DNA from 4 places in the Arthrobacter gyeryongensis genome. Region 3 is predicted to be linked to each of the others. Evidence: riboswitches for the same ligand, from Rfam matches in the RefSeq annotation. Region 3 holds a riboswitch; each other region holds the start of a gene.
The links. Region 3 has a riboswitch for S-adenosylmethionine ahead of ABEA18_RS03065 (hypothetical protein). Riboswitches for the same ligand answer to the same signal wherever they lie in the genome.

Region 1 (4,613 bases), on a different contig from region 3:
CCGAGGGGAGCCATGTTCCGGACGAATTTCTCCATCGCAGCCGGATCCGTGTCCCAGATCCTGACACTGTTAATACCCAGGGCCGCCCGGAAGGCCAGGGCCTGAAACTCCGATTGGGTTCCGGTCCCGATCATCGCCATGATGCGGGAATCGGGGCGCGCGAGTTTCTTCGCGACCATCCCCGACGTAGCCGCCGTTCGCAGCGCCGTCAGCACTGTCATTTCCGCAAGGAACGTCGGATAACCGTTATGGACGTCGGACAGGACACCGAAAGCTGTCACGGTCTGGAAGCCACGCGCTGGATTCGAAGGGTGTCCATTTACATACTTGAAGCCGTATGTTTCCTGGTCGCTGGTGGGCATCAGCTCGATGACCCCAAACGGCGTGTGACTTGCCACCCTCGGAGTCTTGTCAAAGGATTCCCACCGCCGGAAGTCGTCTTCCAAGTATTGAATCATCTCCGAGATGATGGTCTCCGGGCCTCGCCCGGCCGTCCAACGAACCATATTGCGGACATCGACAAAGCGCGTCATGTGCGCTCCTTTCCCTCATAAGCACTGTTGCTACGAGGCTACGGAGCGGCGATATGCATCCACAATTGCCAAAGTACGTACTTTTCATTGAAAAGCTGCGCAAAATGACGAACACATCTCTACACAATGCTCATTGGATACTGGCGTGCTTCAAGCGGTCGACTACCGCAGGACGGAACTGAGCAACAAACTTGTCTCGCTATTGACGATCCCTTCGATGCCGCGGATCCGGCCCAACACCTGGTCAAAGTCACTAAGGCTTTCTGTGCGCAGCTCGGCCACAAGATCCCAACCGCCATTTGTGGTGTGCAGTGCCCAAATCTCCGGAAGTCCCCTGAGTTGGCGAATGACTTTGTCAGCCGATCTTCCTTCCACGGCAATGAGCGCAATGGCGCGAATGGCAAGTGGATCGACCTCGTCGCGCACCCTCGCGGTGAAACCAACGATGGTTCCCGAGGAAACTAGCCGCTCGAGCCGGCTATTCACAGTGGCCCTGGCGACGCCCAGCTTACGCGCGAGGCTCGCCACGGACGCCCTGCCGTCCTCCCGGAGGGCGGAGAGGAGCTGACGGTCAAGGTCGGTGAGTGCTGCCATAAAGATAAACGTATCGCCCATTCCCCAAGCGGGCCTGAGTCCGTAGGGTATCGACATGAGCATCTACATCAGCCCCGACTCTGCTGCATGGTCGCTGACGGCCATGGCGACTGGTGCGTCAGCGGGATCAATCGATGATGCAAACGGCATGTCCAACTTGGTGAAGGAAATCTACGAGACAGAAGGTTTCGAAGCCCTGTCGGGTGTGGTTTTTGCCTTGGCTCATCACAACAGCCTCTCGCTGCACGCGCTCGCCACGGCCACCGGGATATCCGTGCACGAGTTGCTGGAAATCCGGAAGCACCAAGGTTCCACTTTCCATCACTTCCCTACGGGAGTGGCGTCGCGGTTTGACGCCATTCCACCCCGGATCCAGGCAAGCCTTGAACCGCTGCCGAATGAAACCGACGCCTAGGACCCCCGGTTACGGAACATGACGACGGCCGGTGATGCAGGCCGCCGTCGTGGATGTTATTTTCTTCTTGAGTAATGAGCACCAGCGCGAAGCCCTGACTTGCTGGTCGGCAACCCTCTCTCCGGCGGGGTGCCTCAGGTGACTACTCGGCGTATCGACACTTTCGAACTGCAAGCGTGACTGAGGAGCACCAATGCCTGAACCCACCGAAGAAAAACTCTCGTACCGTCTCATCACGGGCCCTGACACGAAGGATTTCTGCGAGCGGATCTCCACCGCCCTCGCGGAGGGATACGTGTTGCACGGCAGCCCGGCCGCGACCTTCAATGGCACGGACGTGATTGTGGCCCAGGCCATCGTCCTGCCCGCCGCGATCGCGAGCGCAGATGCAGCAGTTGCCAACGCGGTAGACCAGCTCGATGAAGAGTTCGACGGCGAGGGGCACGCATGAGCTACGCAGGCGACCTCAGCCCGCACGATGCCTGGGCCAAGCTGGAACAAGGCGCCATCCTGGTGGACGTCCGCACCGAAGGAGAGTGGGCACACATCGGGATCCCTGACACAAAGGCGACGGAAAACGATCCCTTGTTCATCCAGTGGAACTTGGCCGGCGGCATTCCCAACACCCGTTTCATCGAAGAGCTGACGCAGCAGGCTCCGGAGGCGGACGGCACCGAACTGGTCTTCCTCTGCCGCTCCGGACAGCGTTCCATCGCCGCCGCGATCGCCGCAACACAGGCCGGCTACACCGCCTACAACGTCCTGGAGGGCTTCGAGGGCGAACCGGACCGCTACGGCGAGCGAACCGTGAACGGTTGGAAAAACCGTGGACTTCCGACGAATCTGGGGAACATCTAAGTGACTTTCAATCCTGACGCCGCCGGCTGGAGCCCTGACACCCAGGCAGTCCGCGGCGGTCTTGACCGCACCAACTTCCAAGAAACGTCCGAGGCCGTCTTCCTGAACTCCGGCTTCGTCTATGAGTCGGCCGCAGCCGCAGAGCGCGCATTCACGGGCGAGGACGAGCGCTTCGTCTACTCCCGTTACGGCAACCCCTCCGTGGCCACTTTCCAGGAGCGACTCCGCCTGCTCGAAGGCACCGAAGCGTGCTTCGCGACGGCGTCGGGCATGTCCGCTGTCTTCACAGCCCTCGGTGCGTTGCTGGCCGCCGGCGACCGCGTGGTTGCCGCCCGCTCGCTCTTCGGTTCCTGCTTCGTGATCCTCAACGAGATCCTGCCCCGCTGGGGCGTCGAGACCGTCTTCGTGGACGGCCCGGACCTGGACCAGTGGCGTGCCGCATTGTCCGAGCCGACAACGGCAGTGTTCTTCGAGTCGCCGTCGAACCCCATGCAGGAAATCGTGGACATTGCAGCAGTTAGCGAACTAGCCCACGCGGCGGGCGCTACCGTCGTCGTCGACAACGTCTTCGCCACTCCCCTGCTGCAGCGCTGCGGCGATCTCGGCGCGGACGTGATTGTCTACTCGGGCACCAAGCACATCGATGGCCAAGGCCGGGTCCTGGGCGGAGCAATCCTGGGCGCCAAGGAATTCATCGACGGTCCCGTCAAGCAGCTCATGCGGCACACCGGGCCGTCGCTTTCCGCGTTCAACGCCTGGGTCCTGACCAAGGGCCTGGAAACGATGGCGCTGCGCGTCAACCACTCCTCGGCGTCTGCGTTGCGGATCGCCGAATGGCTTGAGGATCAGCCGGCCATCAGCTGGGTCAAGTACCCCCTGCTGAAGTCGCACCCGCAATACGAGCTCGCGGCGAAGCAAATGAAGGCCGGCGGAACCGTGCTCACCTTTGAACTGCTGCCCTCTGCGGGGCGATCGGCGAAAGAGGCCGCCTTCGCGCTGCTGGACGGGCTCGCCGTGATCGACATCTCCAACAACCTCGGCGACTCCAAGTCCCTCATCACCCACCCCGCCACCACCACGCACCGCGCCATGGGTCCGGAAGGCCGCGCGGCCATTGGCCTGAGCGACGGCGTCGTGCGGCTTTCGGTGGGGCTGGAGGACGTGGACGACCTCATCGGGGACCTGGAAAGGGCCCTCAAACAGGTCTAGCCCGGCGGGTTAACCCGGCGCTTCGCGCCAGTCCTGGCGCACCCAGGTGAGGACGGGCTGCGGCTTGGTGTCGCTCTCGTCCCTCTCCGAGCGCATCGTGATCTGAACGGCGTGCTCGACGACGGCGGCCAGCCCGGCGGCGTCGGGCGTGCCCCCGTTGGTCTCGCTCCAGCGGCCGGCAACACCACGCTGTTCGATGGCGCCGTTGCCGCGGCTCAGGATGGCCGCCACGCCGGCTTGGACCAAGTCGAATTCGCCCTGCTCGGCGAGCACAGGTTCCAAGTACTCCACCAACGACCAGACGACGTCCGCGGCGGGCTCCGGGCGGAACGTTCCGAAGTCCAGCAGTTCGGAGCGAAGTCCGAAGTTGCTTGCCTGCCAGGACGCCATCCGCAAAAGCGCCGTGGGCACGGCCGCCGGCTCTATTCCGGCATGGTATTCACGAACAGAAGTCTCGACCAAGGCCCTGACGAGCACCGCGATGAGCGCCGCATCCTCGGCCCGTAGGCAGACATCGGCAACCCGGACCTCCACCGTGGGAACGTGCCGGGACAGCCTGGCGTCGAAGTAGACCATCCCCTCGTCCAGCAACACTCCCGTTTCGATGAGCCTCCTGACAACGCGTCGGTAAGCGGCCAAGGAACCGAAGATGGCTGACGGGCCGGAGGACGGCCAACGGTTCCACGCCTGCGTCCGGTAACTCTCAAAACCGGTAGCCAGCCCCCGCCAGTAAGGAGAATTGGCGCTCATCGCGGTGAAAACGGCGAGCTTGTCCCTGATCCTGTCAAGGACCATCACGCCTTCCTCCGGGGACTCGATCGAGGTGTGGACGTGGAATCCGCAGGTGAGCTGTTCGTGCGCCGTGATGCCGAAACGTTCGAGCATAATGGCGTAGCGGGGATCCGGGGTGGTGTGCAACGCGGCGTCCACGGGCGACGTGGCCAACGCGGCGATCCTTGCGCCGTGGCGGCGAGCGGCATGGCTCGCGAGGCCCCGCCCCCTGC
Region 2 (4,613 bases), on a different contig from region 3:
CAACCAGGAGTCCGCATGTCCCAAGGATGGTCATTCGAAACGCGCCAGATCCACGCCGGCCAGGAGCCGGACGCCGCCACCGGCGCCCGGGCACTTCCCATCTACCAGACCACTTCGTTCGTCTTTCCCAGCGCGGAAAGCGCGGCCAACCGCTTTGCGCTGGCCGAGCTGGCACCCATCTACACCCGGATCGGCAACCCCACGCAGGATGCGGTGGAACAGCGCATAGCGAGCCTGGAGGGTGGACTCGCGGCACTCCTGCTGAGCTCCGGCCAGGCCGCGGAAACGTTCGCTATCCTCAACGTCGCCGAGGCTGGCGACCACCTGGTCGCCAGCCCGAGCCTCTACGGTGGCACCTACAACCTGCTGGCGCACACGCTGAAGAAATTCGGAATCTCGGTCACCTTCGTCGAGGACCCGGACAACCTCGACCACTGGCGCGACGCCGTGCAGCCGAACACCAAGCTGTTCTTCGCCGAAGTCGTCTCCAACCCCCGCCAGGACGTTTTGGACATCGAGGGCGTCTCCCGCATCGCGCACGAAGCCGGAGTCCCGCTCGTCGTGGACAACACCCTCGCCACGCCCTACCTGATCCGGCCCATCGAGTGGGGCGCGGACATTGTGGTGCATTCGGCCACCAAGTACCTTGGAGGGCACGGATCCGCCATTGCCGGCGTCATTGTGGACTCCGGCAAGTTCGATTTCGGCAAGGACCCCGAGCGGTTCCCCAACTTCAACACTCCGGACCCCAGCTACAACGGCCTGGTCTATGCCCGCGACCTCGGCAAGGACGGTGCCCTCGGCGCGAACCTCTCCTACATCCTCAAGGCCCGGGTCCAGCTCCTGCGGGACCTCGGCTCGGCAGTGTCCCCGTTCAACGCTTTCCTCATCTCCCAAGGAATCGAAACCCTCAGCCTGCGGGTGGAACGCCACGTGGACAACGCCACCAAAGTGGCGCAATGGCTCGAAGGGTGCGACGACGTCGAATCGGTCGCGTACGCGGGGCTGCCTTCCAGTCCGTGGTTCGAACGCGGGCGGAAGTACGGACCCCGCGGCACCGGCGCGGTGGTGTCCTTCACCATCCGCGGCGGGATCGACGCCGGCAAACGCTTCGTGGACGCCCTGGAACTGCATTCGCACGTGGCAAACATCGGCGACGTCCGATCCTTGGTCATCCACCCCGCGTCCACGACACACAGCCAGCTGACCCCCGAACAGCAGGCCGTGGCCGGAGTGACCCCGGGCCTGGTACGGCTGTCCGTCGGGATCGAGCACATCGACGACATCCTCGCGGACCTCGAGTCAGGATTCCGGGCGGCGAAGGGCAGCTAGTACCGCTCCGGATGGTGCAAGAGGCCGGCGGGCGGAATCTTCGTCGGCTGGCCTCCTAGGTCCCTTCTTCGTGAACAAAACACGGTCAAGTGTCACAAAGGTGTCATAATCTTCGTCAGAAGGGGTCCGGTTTTCCTAGACTCTTCCTATAGGTCATGAGTGCCAGCGACAGCCCCGGCTTGCTGGCCGGCAACCCTCCAATCGCGGCGGGGTGCCCCGGGTGAAGACCTGGCCCTTCGCTGTGTTGGCGGCGGGCAAGCGCGATGTGAGGTGTCAACGAATGACAATTGCTGCAACAGCCATACCCCTTTCCGGTACCCAGGACGGAACCGTCAAGTATGTTTCCGTGGGCGGGCTCGAACTCGAGGCCGGAGGTTTCCTGCCGGAGGTCCTCCTTGCGTACGAAACATGGGGGCGGCTCAACGCCGACGCTTCCAACGCTGTCCTGGTGGAACACGCCCTGACAGGCAGCACCCATGTGGCCCGCGGCGAGAGCGACGAAGAAGGCTGGTGGGAGCAACTCGTCGGCCCCGGCGCCACCATCGACACGGATCGCTACTTCGTGGTCTCCGTCAACATCGTGGGAGGCTGTTACGGCAGCACCGGGCCGTCGTCGAGCGCTCCTGACGGCAAGCCGTGGGGCTCCCGCTTCCCGCTCGTGACCCTGCGGGACAGCACCGTAGCCGAAGCCCGGCTGGCCGACGCTTTGGGGATCCACAGCTGGCATACCGTCGTAGGTGGGTCCATGGGCGGTGCACGCGCACTGGAATGGGCCGTCAGCTATCCGGACCGCGTCAAGCGATGCGCCGTGATTTCGATCGGGGCGTACAGCACTGCCGAACAGATCGCGTTCGCGCAGGCCCAGACGCTCGCCATCCGGCAGGACGCCGACTTCAACGGCGGCGACTACTATGGCCAGGCCGCGCCCGAGGCAGGGCTGGCCCTTGCCCGGCGGATCGCCCACATCACCTATCGTTCAGCGGATGAACTGGACTTCCGCTTCGGCCGGAACGCCCAAGGCGGCGAGGCACCCCTTCGGGCTGCGGCATTAGGGGACCGGGGCCGCTACCAGGTGGAAAGCTACCTGGACCACCAGGGACGCAAGCTGGTCCAGCGCTTCGACGCCAACAGCTACATCGCCATCACCGAGGCCCTCATGAGCCACGACATCACCCGCGGCCGCGGCTCATTGGAGGATGCGCTGTCCGTGGCTACAGCGAAGTTCTTCGTTGCCTCGGTGGACTCGGACCGGCTCTACTTCCCGGAACAATCGCACGAGCTGGCCAAGGCCTTGCCCGGAGGAGTCCCCGTTCATGTGATCGAGGCGCCGATCGGGCACGACGGTTTCCTCACCGAGATCGGCCAGCTCGGCCCCCAGCTGCGCGAAGCCTTCTTCGGCTGAATCAGCCGTTCATGATCTCCTGGCGGAGCTTCATGTAATCCTCCATGGCGATTTTCCCGTCGCTGTACTCCTGGTCCAGTTCGGCCAGTTTCCGTGCCCGGTAGCCTTGGGGCGCGCTGTTCGGCTGGGTCGCGCTGTTCGCTTGCGGAGCAGCCGACGACGGCGGAGCGGCCTGCGGTACGGGCGTCGCCACCGGGGGTTGCGGCTCAGCCGGGAAGATTACCGGGGGCAGCTCCGGGTATCCGACGGGGTAGTTCCGTGGAGGATAGGGCTGAGCGGGGTAATTCTGCGGAGGGAAGTCCCGGAGCCTGCGTTGGCGCGATCGGTTGTACATGCGGATCCCCATCGGAATCAGCCAAGAGCAGACGATGATCCAGAAGATCAAATTGTTCACGGTAGAGGCCTCCTAGGTCTTTCACCAGCTTAGCCCCGCTCCCTGTGACCCGCCCTGTGGTTCCCGCTCAACTCCGGGGCAGGAAGGTGTCGGCAGGGCCGAAGACGGGTCCCGGCGTCGGGCGTTTCGGCAGGATGCCGTCGCCGGAGGACTGGTGCCGGATCCGGCGGATGACCCAGGGGACAAAATACTCACGTGCCCATACGAGGTCGCCCGAGCGGGCTTCGCGCCAACTGCGCTGGGGGAGCGGCTTGGGGAACAGCGGCTCGAGGTTGTGCGGCACATTGAGTGAGTCGAGGACCATCGCGGCGATGGTGTGGTGGCCGAGCGGAGAGAAATGCAGGCGGTCTTCGTCCCACATCTGGGAGTTGGAGAGTTGGCGAAGGGACCACATATCAGCGATCACGGCATCGTGGCGGGCGGCGACCGTGCGGAGGTTTTCGTTGTAGATGGCCACCTTGCCGCGGATCCGGCCGAGTACTGAGGACACGGTGTCCGGGCCGTTGAAGAGAACCACGGTGGCGCCTTCGGAGCCCAGGGTCTGTACGGCGGCATCGAGTTTCTCGGCCAGGGTGTCGGGATCGCCGCCGGGGCGGATGAGGTCGTTGCCGCCTGCGGAGATGCTCACGAGGTCCGGCTTGAGGTCCATGCACGGGCCAAGTTGTCCGTCGAGGATCTGCTGGAGCAGCCGCCCGCGGATGGCCAGGTTGGCGTAGGCGAAATCCCGGTGCCCCCGGCTCAGTTCCTCGGCTACGCGGTCGGCCCAGCCGCGATGTCCCCCGGGATTGTTGGGCTCAGGGTCGCCGATGCCTTCGGTAAAGGAATCACCCAATGCCACGTAGCGGGTCCACGGATGAATCCGTTCGTCCGGCTTTGGCCCCACCGTGGAATCAGTGTCACTCACGTCGATATCCTGCCTCTCGCTGCAACGCTACGCGCCCGTAGCTTGTTACTCATGGGTAACTGCAAGAATAGTCCCATGAGTCAAGCTTCCGCCTTTCCCGCCCCGGTCGTTTTGTGGTCCCACGAAGAGGAGGAACGGGCTGGCAAGCCATTGCTGGTCCTGTTGCACGGTTACGGATCCAACGAGCAAGACCTTTTCAGCCTTTCCGGGCTGTTGCCCCAGGACTTCGTCGTCGCTTCGCTCCGCGCGCCCATCGCGACGGGCCCGGGCTTCACGTGGTTCCCGCTGACGGCTTCCATCGACTACTCCCTCGACGCCGTCAAGGACGCCGCGGAGTACGTGTTTGCCTGGTTGGATTCGTGCAAGTCCAACCACAGCTCAGTAACGCTCCTCGGTTTTTCGATGGGCATGGCCATGGCCACTTCGCTCCTGCGGCAGCGCCCGGCGGACTTTGCCGCCGTCGTCGGGCTTTCCGGCTTCGTCGTCGACGCCGATGCCGACCCAGCCTTCCGGGACGCCGAACTGGACGGATCCGTGCCGATCTTCTGGGGGCGGGACCAGCAGGACCCCGTCATCACCCC
Region 3 (4,613 bases):
AGGTTCGGAAGCAAGCCGGTGATGCCGGGGTCGCCCCGGAGGAATCCACTGACGAGCACGGCCACGGCGGCGACGACCGCCACCACCATCAAGTTTCGGAATAGCGCCAGAGCGGTACTGGGGCGCTTGGGCGGCGGGCCGCCGTCGTACCCGTAATTTGAATGCAAGTCTTCCCCCAAGTCCGTGCGCCGGCGCCCCATCGGGCCGGCGCTACTAACCGATGACTGCGCCGAAGACGAGTCCCAGCCCATACGTTGCCGCGGCCGCACCGAGCCCGATGGCCAGCTGCCGGAGGCCGCGGGTCAGCGGCGAGGTTCCGGACAACAAGCCGACGACGGCGCCGGTCGACAGAAGCGCGATGCCCACCAGCGTACCGGCCACAGCAAGCGCCGCGAAGCCCGTCATGCCGAAGATGAACGGCAGGATGGGCACGATGGCGCCCGAACCGAAGAAGCAGAAGCTTGAGATCGCGGCGCCCCAGGCGGAGCCTACGGCCTCGTGCTCGTTGACGGTTTCTTCCACTTCGGGGTGCAGCGAGAGGCTGGGATCGCAATCGCAGCTGTAGAGGCCCATGCGTTCGGCGGCCCGGTGTTCGGCAGCTTCGCGGGACATGCCCCGGGCCAGATACACAAGGACCAGCTCATTGTGCTCAATGTCCAGGGCCGGGGCGGCCCTCAGCGTGGCCTGGGTGGGGCGGGTGGCCTTGAGGAGCTCGAGTTGCGAGCGGACCGAGACATACTCGCCGGCACCCATGGACAGTGCGCCCGCCAGCAGGCCGGCGATACCGCTGAACAGGACCACGGTGGCGGGAACGCCGGTGGCCGCCATGCCCATCACGAGGGAAAGGTTGCTGACCAGGCCATCATTGGCGCCGAATACGGCGGCGCGGAACGTGCCTGACAACCTGTTGCGGCCGCGTGTCGCCAGGCCACGGACTACTTCTTCGTGGATCTGTTCGTCAGCCGCCATGGCGCGGGTCGCTGCTGGATCCTTCGCGTAAGGCGAGCGGCCTTCAGCCCGTTGGGCGAGGGCCAACACGAACACCGATCCAAAGTTCCGGGCCAGGAAGCCGAGCATTTGGCTCCGGACCGAGGCCGCCTTCGGCATGCCGGCATGTTCGCCGAGGAGCTTGAGCCAGTGTGCCTCGTGGCGGCCTTCAGCCTCTGCGAGGGCCAAAAGGATTTCGCGTTCCTCGCCGTCTCGGCGCTGCGCCAGTTGGCGGTAAACGGCGGCCTCGGCTCGCTCATCCGCCAAGTACTGCCGCCAGCGCTTGATGTCCGACGACGACGGGGGAGTCTTGGGGGCAGCTACGTCTTGCGATGGACTGCTTGAGTCCTGCGGATTGTGTGAATGCGAGTTGTCTGGATCTGTCGGGTTCTGTGGATCTGCGTGCGGGTGCACCGGGACTCCTGGGTTGCTGGGGCGGGCTTCATCGCCTCATTGCGGCTCCACTCTATCGCCAATTTCCGCGGCTTTTCGGCCGGTAATCCTCACTGGAGAATTTAGGTCAGCCTCAAAAACAGGAGGCTCCCGGGAAGCCTTGACCGCGGCAAGGGGCAGTGCTGGGATGGATGGACAGGGTCCACGAATTGGCGGGGTAGCGCTGGACGGCTGCCTCCTATGCCTGTGCGATGGGCTCAGCGGCACGTCGAACGGAGGTTGCACCATGGACAGCACCGAGACCCACGCCCGCCACCCCGACCGTCCCACGGTCGAGGCCGATCCCGCCTATGACTACAACGAGGACCTGGCGGTGGACGAGGACTGGGAGGACCAATCCGAGGTTCTCGACGACGACGAGCGGCCGGTTGCCCTCGATGCCGACGAACACCGTGATGCTGAAGATATCGAATAGCCCCGGCTCGCTGAACCGACTTGCTAAGCCCCGGTAGCTAAAACGCGCTCAGGATGAAGTGCTTCTGCACGCCTGCCCGGTGCCCGGTTGCCGCCACTGTGAGGGTGAGTTTCCGTGTCGCCGGGAACCAGCGGGCGGGTTGCACCGCTCTCGAAAGTGCTTCGGTGATGAGCCGCGGCTCATGATGCCAATAGCGTTCCAAGTTCCCGTCCACCACGAACGTGATGGAGCCTTGGGACAGGTCGACGCCGGGAATCACCCGGACGAACTCGTCCACCCGCCGGGGCCGGGGCAACAATAGGGTGCCGGACTGGGTGGTGCGGTCGGCGGCGGCGCCGTTTTCGAAAGGCATGGCCTTCTCCCGTGGAGTTGCTCTTGCCCGTTCGGTTGTCTCTGGTCCGAGCCGGGCCGCTTCTTCATCCGAACCACCCGTGAACATGGGGTTGGCGTGTGGCAAGTCGGAGCTTGGCACCACATCTCTTGAAGCTCTTCCTACTGTACATGCGGCAGCGGCACCGCGCCCTCAAGGAGAAGGTGCGGCGCCGCCGTCGTACTTGATTCTGTGAAGTTTAGTGGCTGGCCACCGGGTGGGCTTCCAAGGGGAGTTCCTCCACGGCCGCTCCGGCAACGCGGCGGTCCCATGCCTCGCGGACCGCGGGTTCGGTGGGAGGCGTCAGCAGGGAGACCACAACGTACACCAGCAGCGAGGCTCCGAGGCCCCAGTAGATGGGATCGTTGGCGTAGACGCCGTCTTCGCTGGGGATGATTCCCGTGGCGTAGGCGATCAGCAGGCCCAGCGTCAGTACGGATCCGACCGCCATGGACCAGGCCGCGGCAATACCGGTGCCGCGCTTCCAGACCAGGCCACCCAGGATGGCAACGAGGAGTCCACCCACGAGGATGTCGTAGGCGATGGTCAGGGCCACCACGACGTCTTGCGCCGCCATGGAGATCAACACGGCCACGATGCCCAGGCCAAGGACCCAATACCGGTTGGCCTTGACGTCGTGCTCGGGGTTCTCGGTGTCGTCGGTGTTGATTGTCTTGCCGAACCAGCTGGCCACGAACGGGACTACGTCGGCGCGGGCAACGGTGGCTGCGGCGATGAGGGCACCGGAAGCGGTGGACATCATGGCCGCGACTGCCGCGGCCATGACGAGGCCGCCGATGCCGATCGGCAGGATGTGGGTGGCTACCTCGGCGTAGACAACGTCCTTGCCAAGGGCCTTTACGTCGATATTGGGCAGGGCCACGCGGGCGGCAAGGCCGATCACAGCTCCGGCGACGCCGTACAGGACGCAGTAGATGCCGGCAGTGGCGCCGCCCCAACGGGCCACCTTGGGGGTCTTGGCGGTGAAGACGCGCTGCCAGATGTCCTGGCCGATCAGCAGGCCCAGGGTGTAGACCACGAAGTAGGTGATGATGGTCTGCGCTCCGATGCCGTCCAACTGGAAGAAGCTGGCGTCAACGCGGGCTCGGATGCCGTCGAAGCCGCCTGCAGCGTTGAGGACGAACGGGAGCATGAGGAAGAAGATGCCCACTGTCTTGATGATGAACTGCACCTGGTCGGCGAGGGTGATGGACCACATACCGCCGATCGTGGAGTACACGAGGACGATGGCGCCGCCGACGGCGATGGCAAGCCAGCGCTCCCAGCCGAAAAGGACAACGAAGATGGTGGCGTAAGCGCCAGTGGACGTGGCGCACAGCATGAGGGTGTAGGCCAGCATAACGATGCCGGAGGTTTGCGTGGCGCGCTGGCCGTATCGCAGGCTCAGCATCTGGGAGACCGTGTAGATCTTCAGCCGCTGGATAGTACCGGCGAAAAGCAGGCTCAGGAGGAGCACGCCAGAACCGATCGCGACCACCAGCCACATGCCGGAGACGCCGAACTTGTAGCCGAGACCGACGCCGCCAACCGTCGATGCGCCCCCAAGGACGACTGCGGCCATGGTGCCGGTGTAGAGCATCGGACCGAGGCGGCGTCCTGCCACCAGGAAGTCGCTGTTGTTCTTGGTGCGCGACTTGCCCCACCAGCCGAAGGCCAGCATGGCGAGCAAATACACCACCACGATCGCAATATTGATGAACGAAGAGTCCACGGTTGGCTCCTGAAAGTGATGCGCAGAGCTCTGGGGGAATCCGACGCCGGTCCGCGGGGGTTCGTGCGGGGTTGCGGAAGGTCTCTGCGCTGGTGATTGGGGAGAGTAGCCTGTGATGTGTGCCTCACAAGCAACACTTGTTGCCTATGAGGATACGTAGTGATGCGAGTAACAGTCAAGGCGCTGTCTTGCACAGCGGACTCATCGGCGGCCCCCCGGCTAGCCAAAGGCCCTGCCACGCGGGCGATCCGGCTACTATTGCTGCAATGACAGGGCCGCATAAACGGCCTGAAAGGTTCGTGAATGAAGGCTCTCCCCGTTGAACCGAGCAATGTCCCCGTTGCCATCGGTTCCAGAATCCGTGCCGCCCGCCAATCGCAGCGGCTCACCATCGAGCAGGTTGCCGACGCCACTGGCCTCACCAAGGGGTTCCTGAGCCGTGTGGAGCGTGACCTGACATCGCCGTCGGTCGCTTCCCTTGTGACCCTTTGCCAAGTTCTTTCAGTGTCCATTGGAGACCTTTTCGCCGCACCGGAGACGCACCTGACCCGGCGCGACGACGGGCCGCGGATTTCGCTCGGTGGCCAGGGAATCGTGGAGCGGCTGCTGACTGCCCGATCGGAACGGCGGTTGCAGATCCTGCAGGCCTCCATCGA
Region 4 (4,613 bases), on a different contig from region 3:
AATCGAGCCGCTGCTGCTCGTCACCAAAGCGGACGTCAAGGATCCGACGGAATTGCTCGCCAACTATGTGAGCCTTGGCTTCCCCATCATCATCAGCCGGACGGCCGACGCCGGCGCCTCCGGCATCGATGCCCGTTCAGACGACGGCCTCTCCGCCCGCCTTGATGGCGACGCCGTCGGCCAATTACGGGACTACCTCGACGGCAAGGTCACCGTTCTCCTAGGCCATTCCGGCGTCGGGAAGTCCACGATGGTGAATGCCCTCACCGGCGCCGAGCGCGCCACGGGCGGGGTCAACGCCGTGACGGGCCGGGGACGGCACACTTCGTCCTCCGCCCTCGCACTGAAGCTCAGCGATGCCCCCGGTGGCAGCTGGATCATCGATACGCCCGGCATCCGCTCCTTCGGCCTCGCCCACGTGAACCCGGACCGCATCCTGCATGCCTTCCCGGATCTGGAACCCGGAACGGAGATGTGCGAGCGAGGCTGCAAGCACGATGCCTCCGCGGTTCGATGCGGACTGGATCCCTGGGTGGCCGACGGCCACGCCGGCGAGGCAGGTCCGGCCCGCTTGGCGTCGTTGCGCCGGCTCCTCGGCGCGGACCCGCGCATGGAAGCCCAGGAGACCAAGGAATTGGGTACGGTCAACTAACTGCGCGCCTGCCGTCCTACCTCCCCGGCTCACCGGCGAATAGACGGTAGTTTGGAACCATGACCCAACCCGATTCGAGCTACAACGACGACCTGCGGCTGGCACACGTCCTGGCCGACTCCGTCGATTCCCTGACAATGGAGCGGTTCAAGGCACTGGACCTCCAGGTCGAGACCAAACCCGACCTGAGCCCCGTCACCGATGCCGACAAAGCAGCCGAGGAAGCAATCCGCGGGCAGCTCTCCCGCTCCCGCCCCCGCGACGCCGTCCTCGGGGAAGAATTCGGCAGCACGGGCCACGGCTCGAGGCGTTGGATCATCGACCCCATTGACGGGACCAAGAACTTCGTGCGTGGCGTACCCGTCTGGGCTACGCTGATCGCCCTCGTGGACGAGGGTGAGGTGGTAGTGGGACTCGTGAGCGCTCCGGCGCTCGGCAAGCGTTGGTGGGCGGCCAAGGGCTCGGGCGCCTACATGGGCCGGTCGCTCGCCGCAGCCACCCGGTTGAAGGTTTCCAACGTGTCGCGGCTCGAAGACGCCTCGCTTTCCTACTCCGAGCTTTCCGAATGGAAGCAGCACGATAAACTGGACAACTTCCTGGGCCTCGAGAACGATGTCTGGCGCAGCCGTGCGTACGGCGATTTCTGGTCGTATTGCCTCGTGGCCGAGGGCGCCGTGGACATCGCCGCCGAACCGGAACTCCAGGTCTACGACATGGCGGCTTTGGTGCCGATCGTGACGGAAGCCGGCGGGCGCTTCACGTCCTTGGACGGTGCGGATGGTCCCTTCGGCGGAAACGCCGTCGCCACCAACTCGATCCTGCACTCCGAGGTCCTCAAGAGGCTCAACCCCGAGCTCGACGACCTCCTCTAGTCCAGTCTCTCCACTGAATAAACGACGGCGGACGCCCCCTTTTGGGGGTGTCCGCTGTTTTTTCTTCGGCAGAAGGCACCTTTTTCCCGCGGTGTAATAATCCGCTTAACAATCGCCGGTCACATTGGAATGAGCCTTGCCGGTGTCCTACGCTCTTTACAGGTCACGAGTGCCAGCGCGAAACCCCGGTTTGCTGGCCGGCAACCCTCCATCGCGGCGGGGTGCCCCGGGTGACGACCCGGCCGGTCCGGAACGGATGCGGCAAGCGCGGACCCCCTGCACGCAGGGGTCCCTCTTGAGTGAGGTCCCATGAGCACAGCCACATTTACTTCCGCGGCTCTTTCGCTGAACAACGAATCTGCGCAGCACCGCGGTGAAACCCTCCCCCGGGCATCGCGTCCACTCGCCGCGGTCACCGGCGCGGAGTTGCAGGCACCCTTGATCCAGGGCGGCCACATCCGCTACGCCAACCTTGACTACGGCGCTTCCGCACCTGCCCTGACGGTGGTTTCCGCATACCTCAACGAGATCCTGCCGTACTACGCGAGCGTCCACCGCGGCGCAGGCTATGCTTCCCAAATCAGCACCTCGGTCTATGAAAACGCCCGCAACATCGTCCGTGACTTCGTTGGCGGGCGGCCGGACGATTCGGTCATTTTCACGCGCAACACCACCGATTCCCTCAATCTACTGGCCGGCTGCCTGCCGGTTGAGGACGGTCGACAAATTGGCGAAGTCCTTTACCTGGACATCGAGCACCACGCCAACCTCCTCCCGTGGCAAAGTGTCCCCCACCGCAGCATCGTTGCCGCGGGAACGTTGTCCGAGACCGTCGCCAATGTCCGCACAGCGCTCTCCCACGGCGGCGTCAGCCTTCTGGCTGTCACCGGCGCGTCAAACGTGACCGGCGAAATCCTGCCCATCAAGGAACTCGCTGCCTTGGCCCACGAATTCGGGGCGCGGATTGTGGTGGACGCGGCGCAACTCGCCCCGCACCGCAGAATCGACATCGCCGCAGCGGATGTCGACTACTTGGTTTTCTCGGGGCACAAGCTTTATGCACCGTTCGGCGCAGGTGTCCTGGTGGGCCGTCCCGACTGGCTCGACGCCGGCACACCGCACCTGGCCGGAGGCGGCGCCGTCCGCGAAGCGCGCCTCGATTCCGTCAGCTGGGCCACAGGACCGGCCAGGCACGAAGGCGGCTCGCCGAACGTACTCGGCGCGGCCACACTCGCCCGGGCCACGCAGGTCATCGCCAGCCTCGACCACGATGAATGGCACGCCCACGAGGCAGCCATCCGATCACATCTGGTCGAGGGCCTCAAGCAAATCGACGGCGTGACCGTGCACCAGATCTTCAGCGACACGGATCCCCAGGACACCATCGGCGTCGTGAACTTCTCGCTCCAGGGCTACGACGCCGGACTTGTGGCTGCCTATCTTGCGGCCGAGCACGGCATTGGCCTGCGCGACGGACGCTTTTGCGCCCACCCGCTCCTCAAGCGCCTCGGTCTACCCTCCGGATCACTTCGAGCCAGTTTCGGCGTGGGCTCGCGCTTGGAAGACGCCACCCGGCTCATTGCGGGCATCCAGGCGCTCAAGAGCAACGGCCTCGGCTGGGACTACGTGGTGGATGCCGGCCGCTGGGTGCCGGCGAACGACCACCGCAGCTACCCGGAGTGGGCTCCCAACACTCCCGGGACCGCGGGAGCCGCTCCCTGCAGCACCGACTGATTGCGGTAGATTCGTAGGGTATTTTTCCTGTCCTACGAAGGAGTTCCTGCGTGGCCCCGCGACCCAAAGGCACGTCAGCCGGCCCCAAGCTCTATGAGGAACGGCGCCTTGAGCTCGGCCGGAGTTTCCAGGACGGCGGGGAACACTATGACCGTGTGCGGCCCGGCTACCCTGCGGACTCGGCTGACTGGCTGCTACCGGAGGGCGCGCGGGACGCGGCAGACATCGGCGCCGGCACCGGAAAGTTCACCGATCTTCTGGTCGAGCGTGGGCTGGCGGTGTCCGCGGTGGACCCCTCCACGGACATGCTCACGCAACTGCGCAAAACGTATCCACACGTTATCGCCCTGGAGGGTACGGCCGAGGCAACTGGACTGGCGGACTCAGCATTCGACGTCGTCAGCGCTGCCCAGGCCTGGCACTGGTGCGATCCCTTCGCCGCCAGCACCGAGATCGCCCGGATCCTTCGGCCCCAGGGCGTCATCGGCTTGATCTGGAACCAACTGGACACGTCAGTGCCCTGGGTCCATCGCTTGTCCCGCATCATGCATGCCGGCGACGTCCACAAACCGGACTTCCGGCCTGTGGTGGGCCCGGAGTTCGCCGGCCTCGAAAGCCACGTGACGCGTTGGGAGGATCCGGTGACGCCGGCGGACATCCTCGAACTCGTGAAGTCGCGCAGCTACTACCTGAGGGCGGACGACGCCACCCGGGCCAAGGTCATGGGCAACCTCCGGTGGTACCTCTTCGAACATCTGGGCCATGCCGAGGGCGAGGTCATCCCGTTGCCCTATCTCACGCTGAGCTGGCGGGCGCGGAAAGTCTGATGCCGCCGGTTCACGATAGGCTTGGAACCGTGAAGACCAGTGCGCCCTCCTCCTCGATCGAGGACTACGTCAAGGTCATCTACTCCTTTACGGAGTGGCAGGACAAACCCATCACGTCCTCACAGCTCGCGCAGCGGCTCGGTGTCGCCAATTCCTCCGTCTCGGAGATGGTCCGCAAGCTCAAGGACCAAGGCCTGGTTGACCATCAGCCCTACAGCGCCATTACTTTGACCCCCCAGGGAATGCAGCTTGCCCTGGGCATGGTCCGCCGGCACCGCCTGATCGAGACCTACCTCGTGAGGGAGTTGGGCTACAGCTGGGATGAAGTCCACGACGAGGCCGAGATGCTCGAGCACGCCGTCTCGGACACCTTCATCGATCGCATGGCCGCCAAGCTGGGCAACCCCGGACGCGATCCCCACGGTGACCCCATCCCCGCTGCGGACGGTTCGGTGAGCCTGCCGCATGCGCACCGGATGATCGAGCTCGACGACGGCCATTCCGGGAAGATCACCCGGATCAGCGACG

Region 1: another riboswitch for S-adenosylmethionine. It lies ahead of ABEA18_RS06465 (DUF1737 domain-containing protein); the one in region 3 lies ahead of ABEA18_RS03065 (hypothetical protein).
Region 2: another riboswitch for S-adenosylmethionine. It lies ahead of metX (homoserine O-acetyltransferase MetX); the one in region 3 lies ahead of ABEA18_RS03065 (hypothetical protein).
Region 4: another riboswitch for S-adenosylmethionine. It lies ahead of ABEA18_RS21935 (aminotransferase class V-fold PLP-dependent enzyme); the one in region 3 lies ahead of ABEA18_RS03065 (hypothetical protein).

What each region holds. Positions count from the first base shown of each region.
Region 1 covers NZ_BAABKK010000009.1:118,485-123,097, forward strand. The annotation lists gene ABEA18_RS06450 (ornithine cyclodeaminase) at 1-533, opposite strand, end outside; gene ABEA18_RS06455 (Lrp/AsnC family transcriptional regulator) at 696-1,127, opposite strand; gene ABEA18_RS06460 (hypothetical protein) at 1,183-1,542, shown strand; SAM riboswitch class IV at 1,613-1,725, shown strand; gene ABEA18_RS06465 (DUF1737 domain-containing protein) at 1,736-1,993, shown strand; gene ABEA18_RS06470 (rhodanese-like domain-containing protein) at 1,990-2,400, shown strand; gene ABEA18_RS06475 (O-succinylhomoserine sulfhydrylase) at 2,401-3,609, shown strand; gene ABEA18_RS06480 (glutamate--cysteine ligase 2) at 3,619-4,613, opposite strand, start outside.
Region 2 covers NZ_BAABKK010000015.1:134,733-139,345, forward strand. The annotation lists gene ABEA18_RS12305 (bifunctional o-acetylhomoserine/o-acetylserine sulfhydrylase) at 16-1,332, shown strand; SAM riboswitch class IV at 1,484-1,599, shown strand; gene metX (homoserine O-acetyltransferase MetX) at 1,613-2,734, shown strand; gene ABEA18_RS12315 (hypothetical protein) at 2,736-3,128, opposite strand; gene ABEA18_RS12320 (SGNH/GDSL hydrolase family protein) at 3,196-4,032, opposite strand; gene ABEA18_RS12325 (alpha/beta hydrolase) at 4,108-4,613, shown strand, end outside.
Region 3 covers NZ_BAABKK010000004.1:128,339-132,951, reverse strand. The annotation lists gene ABEA18_RS03080 (matrixin family metalloprotease) at 1-89, opposite strand, end outside; gene ABEA18_RS03075 (VIT1/CCC1 transporter family protein) at 214-1,401, opposite strand; gene ABEA18_RS03070 (hypothetical protein) at 1,667-1,855, shown strand; gene ABEA18_RS03065 (hypothetical protein) at 1,893-2,207, opposite strand; SAM riboswitch class IV at 2,222-2,341, opposite strand; gene ABEA18_RS03060 (sodium:solute symporter family protein) at 2,425-3,957, opposite strand; gene ABEA18_RS03055 (helix-turn-helix domain-containing protein) at 4,261-4,613, shown strand, end outside.
Region 4 covers NZ_BAABKK010000034.1:2,522-7,134, reverse strand. The annotation lists gene rsgA (ribosome small subunit-dependent GTPase A) at 1-652, shown strand, start outside; gene hisN (histidinol-phosphatase) at 712-1,524, shown strand; SAM riboswitch class IV at 1,686-1,798, shown strand; gene ABEA18_RS21935 (aminotransferase class V-fold PLP-dependent enzyme) at 1,834-3,258, shown strand; gene ABEA18_RS21930 (class I SAM-dependent methyltransferase) at 3,309-4,085, shown strand; gene ABEA18_RS21925 (metal-dependent transcriptional regulator) at 4,115-4,613, shown strand, end outside.